2 regions of the Mycoplana sp. ABR4_002 genome follow, and region 2 is predicted to be linked to the other one. Evidence: riboswitches for the same ligand, from Rfam matches in the RefSeq annotation. Region 2 holds a riboswitch; the other holds the start of a gene.
The links. A riboswitch is a leader RNA that binds a small molecule or an ion and turns the genes downstream of it on or off. The one in region 2 is predicted to bind FMN.
Positions count from the first base shown of each region.

Region 1: it holds a riboswitch for FMN, as region 2 does, so the genes downstream of both, ACXAGF_RS12465 (6,7-dimethyl-8-ribityllumazine synthase) here and ribB (3,4-dihydroxy-2-butanone-4-phosphate synthase) in region 2, are expected to answer to the same signal.

Region 1 is NZ_JBSWVO010000001.1:2,590,441-2,594,971, forward strand. It holds gene ACXAGF_RS12450 (ABC transporter permease) at 1-288, shown strand, start outside; gene ACXAGF_RS12455 (ABC transporter permease) at 285-1,076, shown strand; gene ACXAGF_RS12460 (ABC transporter ATP-binding protein) at 1,090-2,151, shown strand; FMN riboswitch at 2,258-2,425, shown strand; gene ACXAGF_RS12465 (6,7-dimethyl-8-ribityllumazine synthase) at 2,515-2,988, shown strand; gene ACXAGF_RS12470 (LssY C-terminal domain-containing protein) at 3,146-3,859, opposite strand; gene ACXAGF_RS12475 (GlxA family transcriptional regulator) at 3,968-4,531, opposite strand, start outside.
Region 2 is NZ_JBSWVO010000001.1:3,107,679-3,112,209, reverse strand. It holds gene ACXAGF_RS14865 (sugar ABC transporter ATP-binding protein) at 1-644, shown strand, start outside; gene ACXAGF_RS14860 (SDR family NAD(P)-dependent oxidoreductase) at 664-1,446, shown strand; gene ACXAGF_RS14855 (SDR family oxidoreductase) at 1,499-2,287, shown strand; gene ribB (3,4-dihydroxy-2-butanone-4-phosphate synthase) at 2,414-3,067, opposite strand; FMN riboswitch at 3,197-3,343, opposite strand; gene ACXAGF_RS14845 (transketolase family protein) at 3,505-4,467, opposite strand; gene ACXAGF_RS14840 (transketolase) at 4,467-4,531, opposite strand, start outside.

The sequences.
Region 1 (4,531 bases), 520 kb from region 2:
GCCCTGCAGTACTGGCGCATGGTCGCCCTGCCGATCCTGTTTCCCTCGCTGCTCGGCACCTTCGCGCTGCTGTTCGCCAACGCCTTCGGTGCCGTCGCCACTGCCTATGCGCTCACCGGCTCGGGCCTCAACATCGTGCCGATCCAGCTGTTCGCCCAGATCCGTGGCGACGTCCTCGGCAACCCCAATCTCGGCTATGCCATGGCCTTCGGCATGATCGTCGTCACCGCCGTCGCCAACGTCCTCTATATCTGGCTGCGGGTGCGCGCCGAAAGGTGGCTGAAATGAGCGTCTGGGCACGCATCGCCGGCTGGGTGGCGCTGATCGTCGGCCTGCTCTACTTCTTCATCCCGCTCAGCGGCCTGTTCGAGTTCTCGCTCAAGGCCCGGCGCGGGGTCTACAGCTTCGACGCCTATGCCCGCGTGCTGGCCGACCCGGAATTCCAGGCGACGTTCTCCTACTCCGTCGTCATGGCGCTGGTGACGATCGTCATTGGCATCCTGATCGTCGTGCCGACGGCCTTCTGGGTGCGGCTGAAGATGCCCCGGGCGCGGCCCTACGTCGAGTTCCTGACGCTGCTGCCGCTGGTGATACCGGCAATCGTCATCGTCTTCGGCTATATCCGGCTCTACAACACCTCCAGCTGGTTGCCGCTGACCGGTTCGGTATTCGGCACCAACCTGCTGTTGGCCCTGGGCTATACGATCCTGGCGCTGCCCTACATGTACCGCGCCGTCGACACCGGTCTGCGCACCATCGACGTCGCCACGCTGACCGAAGCGGCCCAGAGCCTCGGCGCCGGCTGGATCACCATTCTCGGCCGGGTGATCCTGCCCAATGTCCTGCCCGCCGTGCTGTCCGGCGCCTTCCTGACCTTCGCGATCGTCATCGGCGAATTCACCCTGGCCGCCCTGCTCGACCGGCCCGCCTTCGGCCCCTACCTGCAGCGTATCGGCGCCAACAAGCCCTACGAGCCGTTCGCGCTGTCAGTCATCGCGTTTGTCATCACCTGGGGCTGCCTGGCGCTGATCCAGCTCGTCTCCCGCCTTCAGAAAACCGCGCCCGCAAAGGCCTGAGGAATCAATCCACATGACGTTTCTCTCTCTCCGCCACATCCAGAAGTCGTTCGGGCCGGTACAGGTCGTCAGCGACTTCAACATGGAGATCGAAAAGGGCGAGTTCGTCTCCTTCCTCGGCCCGTCGGGCTGCGGCAAGACGACCGTCCTGCGGATGATCGCCGGCTTCGAGACGCCGAGCGGCGGCACGATCAAACTGGCCGGCAAGGACCAGGCCGGGCTGAAGCCCAACCAGCGCACCATCGGCATGGTGTTCCAGGCCTACGCGCTCTTTCCCAATCTCAACGTCTTCGGCAACGTCGCCTTCGGGCTGAAGGTCGCCGGCCGGCCGAAGCAGGAGATCGAGGCACGCGTCAAGGAAATGCTCGGGCTGATCAAGCTGGAGCATCTGGCCGATCGCTATCCCTACCAGATGTCCGGCGGCCAGCAGCAGCGCGTGGCGCTCGCCCGCGCGCTGGCCCCGATGCCGCAGGTGCTGCTGCTTGACGAGCCGCTGTCGGCGCTCGACGCCAAGATCCGCGTATCGCTGCGCGAGGAAATCCGCCAGATCCAGCAGCAGCTCGGCATCACCACGGTCTTCGTCACCCATGACCAGGAGGAGGCGTTGTCGATCTCCGACCGGATCGTGGTGATGAATGCCGGCCGCGCCGACCAGATCGGCACGCCAGCGGAAATCTACAACCGCCCTGCTACCCGCTTCGTCGCCTCCTTTGTCGGCACGCTGAACCTGATCGAGGCCAAGGTGATCGATCCGGCGGCCAATCGCGTCTCGATCGGCGACCAGAGCGTCACCCTGCGCGAGCCGCTCGGTCCGGTGAAGGCCGGCGAGACGGTGTCGCTTGCGCTGCGCCCGGAGGCCGGCTCGATCGCCGAAGGCGCCAGCGGCGACACGGCGCTGACCGGCCAGGTGGTCAGCAGCAACTTTCTCGGTTCGGTCGTCCGCACCCGCATGCGGGTCGGTCCCAGCGTCATCTCCTTCGACACCTTCAACAGTCCCGGCCTGGTGGCGCCAACCGTCGGCCAGACCGTGACGCTGCGCTTCACCGCCGGCGACCTGCTGATCATTCGCGATTGAGCATGCGACAACGCTGCGGTCCGGACACCGCTCGCGGCGCTGTCGCAACTCGCGTGCTATTCGTCGCAGCCGCGTTTGATCGACGGCCCGCGGCAGGATAGGCTCGCATCGTTCTCAGGGCGGGGCGGAATTCCCCACCGGCGGTATCGGGCACGCGGCGCAAGGTTGCGGCGGGACCCGGAGCCCGCGAGCGCCTCCGGTTCTGCCGGAGGGTCAGCAGATCCGGTGCGATGCCGGAGCCGACGGTCAATAGTCCGGATGGAAGAGAGCAAGCAGGCAGCGCCCCGAGACGGGGCCGCGCCGTCCTGCGTGTTCGCCCAAGGGGATCATTGCAAAATGGCACAACCCTTGAAAGGCCAAGACATGAACATTTCCGCCAATCCCACCTCCAGGATCGCCGTCATCCGCGCGCGCTGGCACGCCGGAATCGTCGACCGCTGCGTCGACGGCTTCGTCGCCGAGTGGACCACGCTCGGCGGCCGAGCCTCGGACGTCGAGATCATTGATGTACCCGGCGCGCTCGAAATCCCGCTGCAGGCGAAAGCGATGGCACGCACCGGCCGCTATTCCGCCATCCTCGGGGTCGCCCTCGTGGTCGACGGCGGCATCTACCGCCACGATTTTGTCGCCGGCACCGTCGTCGACGCACTCGTGCGAGTCGGCCTCGACACCGATGTTCCCGTTCTCTCCGCCGTGCTGACGCCGCACCATTTCCAGGAGAGCGAGGCGCACATAGCCTTCTTCCGCGACCACTTCGTCATCAAGGGCAAGGAAGCCGCCCACGCGGCCGCCCAGATCATCGATGCGCGAGCCAGGCTCGCCCTGGCAAGCACCTGACAGGATCTGACCGCCGACCTGCCGCGCGGCGGCCTGTCCCCCGCGCGGCCTTGCCAATTTGGCTGAAGCAGCGGAATCAACCTCGCAACGAACCGCGCCAAGCGATTCAGCCGGCACGCGAATTCGCCCGTCGGCCGCCGCCCCGCGAGGGGTCGCGTCAGTCCGTCTTGCCCTCGGCCAGCACGCCGACCAGCGCCTTGCCGTCGGTGAAGTAGGGGTCGCCGCCGCCGTTGCGGCCATCCTGCGTCGGGCCGATGCCCTCGATCTCGTAGGTCGAGGTGAGCGCGCCGGCCTTGCCGAGGTCGGCGATCACGAGATCCCGTTCGGCGTCGATGTCCGGGCCGATATGGTGCGTGATCTGGCCGGTGTCATGGCTGACGCCGACGCCGCGGTCGAAGCTCGCCGACCCCAGCCATAGCGGCCGGCCGTCGGTGCCGGTGCGCTCGGTCTGCCAGAAGCGGACATGGTTACGTTCATCGGCACTGCTTCCGACCGGCTTCTCGAAGGCCAGGTCCTGCTTTCGCCCCTCGAACAGGAGCGGGCTCACCGGCGCGTCCAGATCGGGGCGGTCGAGCACGACGCTGAGGCCGATGTCGATCGAGGAGCGAAGCGTGATCTTGTCCGCCGGGTCCCAGCCGGCCGCCGCGAAGGCGCGGATCAGCTCCAGCCGTGTCCCGACCAGGCCGACATTGATCGGGTCGCCGGGGATGTCGTCATCCGTGACCGTCACCATGCTGCTGAGACTGCCGAGGCGCTTCGCGTCGCGAAAGATCCAGATTTCCGGAAGGAGGAGGTAGGCGACGAGCAGGTAGGCCGCCACAAGCACGGCGGAGACCGCCAGGACGGCACGGATCTTGGTGCGATGGCGCATCGGCGTTCCTGTTCCTCCTTGCTGGCCCGTCAGGCGGGATTGCGCAAGGTGCGCCCGCGCGCCTCGATTGTCGAGTACCGTCATTCCGCTCGTGCGGACGCGGCATCCCTAGCCCTGCCCCTTGCCCACCGCCCGCAGCCTGCGCCGCGTCTCCGTCGGGCTCTCGTGATAGTGTGCCCGGTAGCTGCGCGAGAACGCCGAGGACGAGTTGAAACCGGTGGCCGCCGCGATGTCGGCAAACTCCAGCCTCGTCTCGATCACCTTGCGCCGGGCCGCGTTCAGGCGCAGCGCGAGATAGTGCTGGTGCGGCGCCACCCCCATCGTCTCCTGGAACAGGTCCTGCAGGTGGCGGGCGCTGATCCCGACACGGCGGGCCAGTCGCGCCAGCGTGACCGGCGCCTCGACCGTGTCCTCCATCAGCCGCACCGCCTGGCTGACGCGCTGGTCGGCGACGCGCATGTTGCCGAGCGCCGGCACCTGCAGCAGCCCGCCGGTGCGTTCGTGCTCGTAGATGAACAGGCGCGAGACCTCCAGCGCCAGCGAATAGCCCTGGCGCCGGCGGATGATTTCCAGCATCAGGTCCAGCGTCGGCAGCGAACCGCCGGTGGTGATGCGCTTGCCGTCGATGACGTAGCGCTCCTGCAGCACCGTGACGTGCGGATAGGCCGCGGC
Region 2 (4,531 bases):
GCGAGATCTTCGGCATCGCGGGACTGATCGGCGCGGGCCGAACCGAACTGGTGCGCGCGATCGCCGGCGCGGACCCGATCAAGGCGGGCACCGTCGTGCTAAACGGGAAGGACGTGACGCCGACCTCGCCCCACAATGCCATCCGCAACGGGATCGTCCTGATCCCCGAGGACCGCAAGCTGCAGGGGGTGATCCTTGATCACAGCATTGCGGAGAACATCGCCTATTCGAACTTCGAGTCGGTCGGAACCTCCGGCTGGATCAGTTCCGGGCGCGTGCAGCAGTTCGCCGACGACAACATTCGCAAACTCGGGGTGAAGGGCAGGGGCCGGCAGAATGCCGGAGAGCTGTCGGGCGGCAACCAGCAGAAGGTCGTCATCGCCAAGTGGCTCGCCCGCAACCCCCGCGTGGTGCTTCTGGACGAACCGACCCGCGGCATCGACGTCGGTGCCCGGTCCTCGATCTACGAAATCATCCACGGGCTCGCCGAACAGGGCGTTGCGGTGATCGTCGTCAGCTCGGACCTGGAGGAGGTTTTGGGCGTGTCGAACCGCATCCTCGTGATGGCGGCCGGCCAGCAGACAGGAATTCTGGATCATACCGAGGCCAATGACGTCTCGGTGATGGAACTCGCAACGGCATGAAGCGGCAAGGAGAAGAGAGATGAATCGGTTCACGGGCAAGACGGTCGTCGTCACCGGCGGAAACAAGGGGATCGGCCTTGCCATCGCCCAGCGCTTTGCCGAGGAGGGGGCCAACCTTGTGATCGCCTCCGTCGAGCCGCAGGTCGAGGAAGCGGCGGCGAAACTGCGCGACAGCGGGGCGAACGCCTGTGGCGTCTTGTGCGATGTCACGGACCGAGGCGCCGTCGTCGCCCTTTTTGACCGGGCCGAGGACGAGTTCGGCGCGGTCGACGTCTCCGTCCAGAATGCCGGCATCATCACCATCGCCAAGATCGAGGACCTGACCGAGGCGCAGTGGGACGCGACGATGGCGGTCAACACCAAGGGCGCGTTCCTGTGCTGCCAGGAGGCCATCCGGCGGATGCGCAAGGCTGGCAACGGCGGCCGGCTGATCAACATCGCCTCCGGCCAGGCGCGCGACGGCTTCATCTACACCCCCCACTACGCCGCCTCGAAATTCGGCGTCATGGGCATGACCCAAAGCCTCGCCAAGGAGGTCGCACTCGACGGCATCACCGTGAATGCGATCTGCCCCGGCATCATCAAGACCGACATGTGGGACTATAACGACCGGGTCTGGGGCAAGATCCTCGGCGACTACGGCCCGGGCGAACTGATGGCCAGCTGGGTGCAGAACATTCCGATGAAGCGCGCGGGCGAGGGCAAGGATGTAGCAGCGCTGATCGCCTTCCTGGCCAGCCGCGACGCCGACTATATTACCGGCCAGACCATCAATGTCGATGGCGGCCTGATCATGTCCTAGGCCCGGTGGGTCGGACAAGAACTTCGCTTTCATCGGTGGGAGGCCGCAGAGAATGAACGGGATTACATTGAACGCGCCGGCATTGTTCGATCTGACCGGCCGTGTGGCGCTGGTGACCGGCGCTGGCAGCGGCATCGGTCAGCGCATTGCCGTCGGCCTGGCGCAGTGCGGCGCCGACGTCGCGGTTCTCGACCGCCGGACCGACGACGGCCTGGCCGTGACGGTCGGCCTGATCGAGCGCGCCGGCCGCAAGGCCGCCGCCGTCGCGGTCGACGTGACGGATCGTCCGGCCCTGGACGAGGCGGTCGCCAGGACCGAAGCCGAGCTCGGCGCGCTCCGCATCGCGGTCAACGCGGCCGGCATCGCCAATGCGAATCCAGCCGAAAAGATGAGCGAAACGCAGTACCAGACCCTCATGGACATCAACATGAAGGGCGTGTTTTTCTCCTGCCAGGCGGAAGCCGCGGCCATGCTGAAGCACGGCCGCGGATCGATCATCAACATCGCCTCCATGTCCGGCGTCATCGTCAATCGCGGTCTGTCGCAGGTTCACTACAACGCCTCCAAGGCCGGCGTGATCCATATGACGAAATCAATGGCGATGGAGTGGGTCGAGCGCGGCATCCGCGTCAACGCGATCAGTCCGGGCTATACGGCGACGCCGATGAACACCCGGCCGGAAATGGTGCACCAGACCCAGGAGTTTGAGCGCCAGACACCGATGCAGCGCATGGCCACGGTCGACGAAATGGTCGGGCCCGCAATCTTCCTCGCCGCCGACGCCTCGTCCTATTGCACGGGCGTCAACCTCCTCGTCGATGGCGGCTTCTGCTGCTGGTAAGCTGCGGACAGCCGGCCGACCTTGCGTGGGAGTTTGCGCCGCCGCGGTCCGCCGGTTCCAGATGTCTGCAGGCGGTGGCCGGTGCCACCGGCCTGCGAAGGCTCGCCTAACCGATCCGGGAGAACCTCACGCGGCGATGGTGGCGTCGACCGGCCCGTCGCTCTCCTCGGCAGGCTGTCGGGTAAGGTAGGCGATCAGGTCCTTGATCGTGACCAGATGCAGGCCGTGCTGCCGTGCGAACAGCGTCAGCTCCGGCAGGCGCGCCATGGTCCCGTCGTCGTTTGCGACTTCGCAGATCACCCCGGAGGGGGCCTTGCCGGCGAGGCGGCAGAAATCGATGGCGGCCTCGGTGTGGCCGGGCCGGCCGAGCACCCCCTTGGGGTTGGCGCGCAGCGGAAAGATGTGGCCCGGGCGGGCGAACGCGTCCGCCTTCGCGGCCGGGTCGATCAGCGCCCTGACGGTGGCGGCGCGGTCGGCGGCGGAGATGCCCGTCGTCGTGCCCGGCAGGTAGTCGACCGAGACGGTGAAGGCGGTCTTCAAGGATTCGGTGTTGTTCGGCACCATCAGCGGGATGTCGAGCGCGTCGAGGCGCTCGCCCTCCATCGACACGCAGATCAGCCCGCGGGCCCGGTTCATCATGAAGGCGATCTTCTCGGCGGTGGCGTCCTCGGAGGCGAAGACGATGTCGCCCTCGTTCTCGCGGTCTTCGTCGTCGACCACGACGATCATCTCCCCGCGGGCGATGGCGGCGATCGCATCTTCAATCTTCGAAATCGTCATGCTGCAGTCTTTCAAGGGTTCGGCCGGATCTTCCGGCGCTCGTTGCACCATCCCCGCCTGCGCGGATCAGACAAACGTCCCTTGGGCGAACAGGCACCGCGCCCCGGCTCGTCGCGAGGGGTGGGCGTGCCTTGCTCTCTTCCATCCGGACTATACCGTCGGCTCCGGCCTCGCACCGGATCTGCTGACCTCCCGGCAGGGCCGGGAGCGCTCGCGGGCTCCGGGATCCCTCCCGATACCGCCGGTGGGGAATTGCACCCCGCCCTGAGAACAGCGCGAAGATAAGGATATCCGGGCGGCAATTGCAAGGGAGCCTTCGATCCGAAGAGGCACAAAAACGACGCCCGCGCGTTGAACACATCGTTGAACACCGGCGATCCTGCGACGGCTGCGCCCGTTTACCTCGGGTCGGCCTAGCGTCATCAACCTTGCCGTGCTCAGCGACGCTTGCGCGCGATCGCGCGGCGGGCGGCCTTGACGATCCCGGGCCCGGTCAGGCCGAACTGCTCGAACAGCCAGTCGACCGAACCGGTGGGCACGAAGCCGGGGAACCCGACGCGCTCGACCGGTACCGGCAGGTTGCCGGCGGTGAATTCGGCCACCGCCCCGCCGAGACCGCCGCGGATATTGGCTTCCTCGACCGTCACGATCGCGCCGGTTTCGGCAGCCGCCGACGCTACCGCGGCTTCGTCCAGCGGGTTGAGGGTCGCCATGTTGAGGACGCGTGCGGAGATGCCCTCGTTGCGCAGGCTTTCCGCGGCATCGACGGCAAGGTGCACCGTGGTGCCGCAGGCGATCAGCGTCACGTCCGAGCCGTCGCGCAACCGTTCCGCCGTGCCTGGCCGGAATACCCGGTCGGCCACGTCGAGGTCGGGCACCGGCATGCGGCTCAAGCGGATGAAAACCGGACCTTCATGCGCCGCCGCCCATTTCACGGCCTCCGCCGTTTCCCAGGGGTCGGACGGCACGACGACGGTGATGTTGCTCAGCGGACGCAGCCAGGCGAAATCCTCGATCGAGTGATGGGTCGGTCCGAGTTCGCCATAGGCGATGCCGGAGGACTGCCCGATCAGCTTCACGTTGAAGTTGGCATAGGCGATGTCGGCCTTCACCTGTTCCAGGGCGCGGCCGGTCAGAAAGCAGGAGGCGGCGGAAACGAACGGAATGCGCCCGCCGTTGGCCAGTCCCGCGCCGACGCCGACCATGTTCTGTTCGGCGATGCCGACATTGACCAGCCGTTCGGGGAACTTCTTCTGAAATCCGCCGAGCTTGGAGGAGCCGACGGAATCATTGACGACGGCGACAATGCGCGGGTCCTGCGCGGCGAGGTCCTCGAGCGTTCGGGCCCAGGCGTCGCGGCAGTCGTGAAGCCCTTGCTGTCTTGCGGCGGGCGCGGCCATCAGACCAGTTCCTCCATGGCCAGTCCGTACTGCTCGGCATTCGGCACGCCGTGGTGCCAGGAGG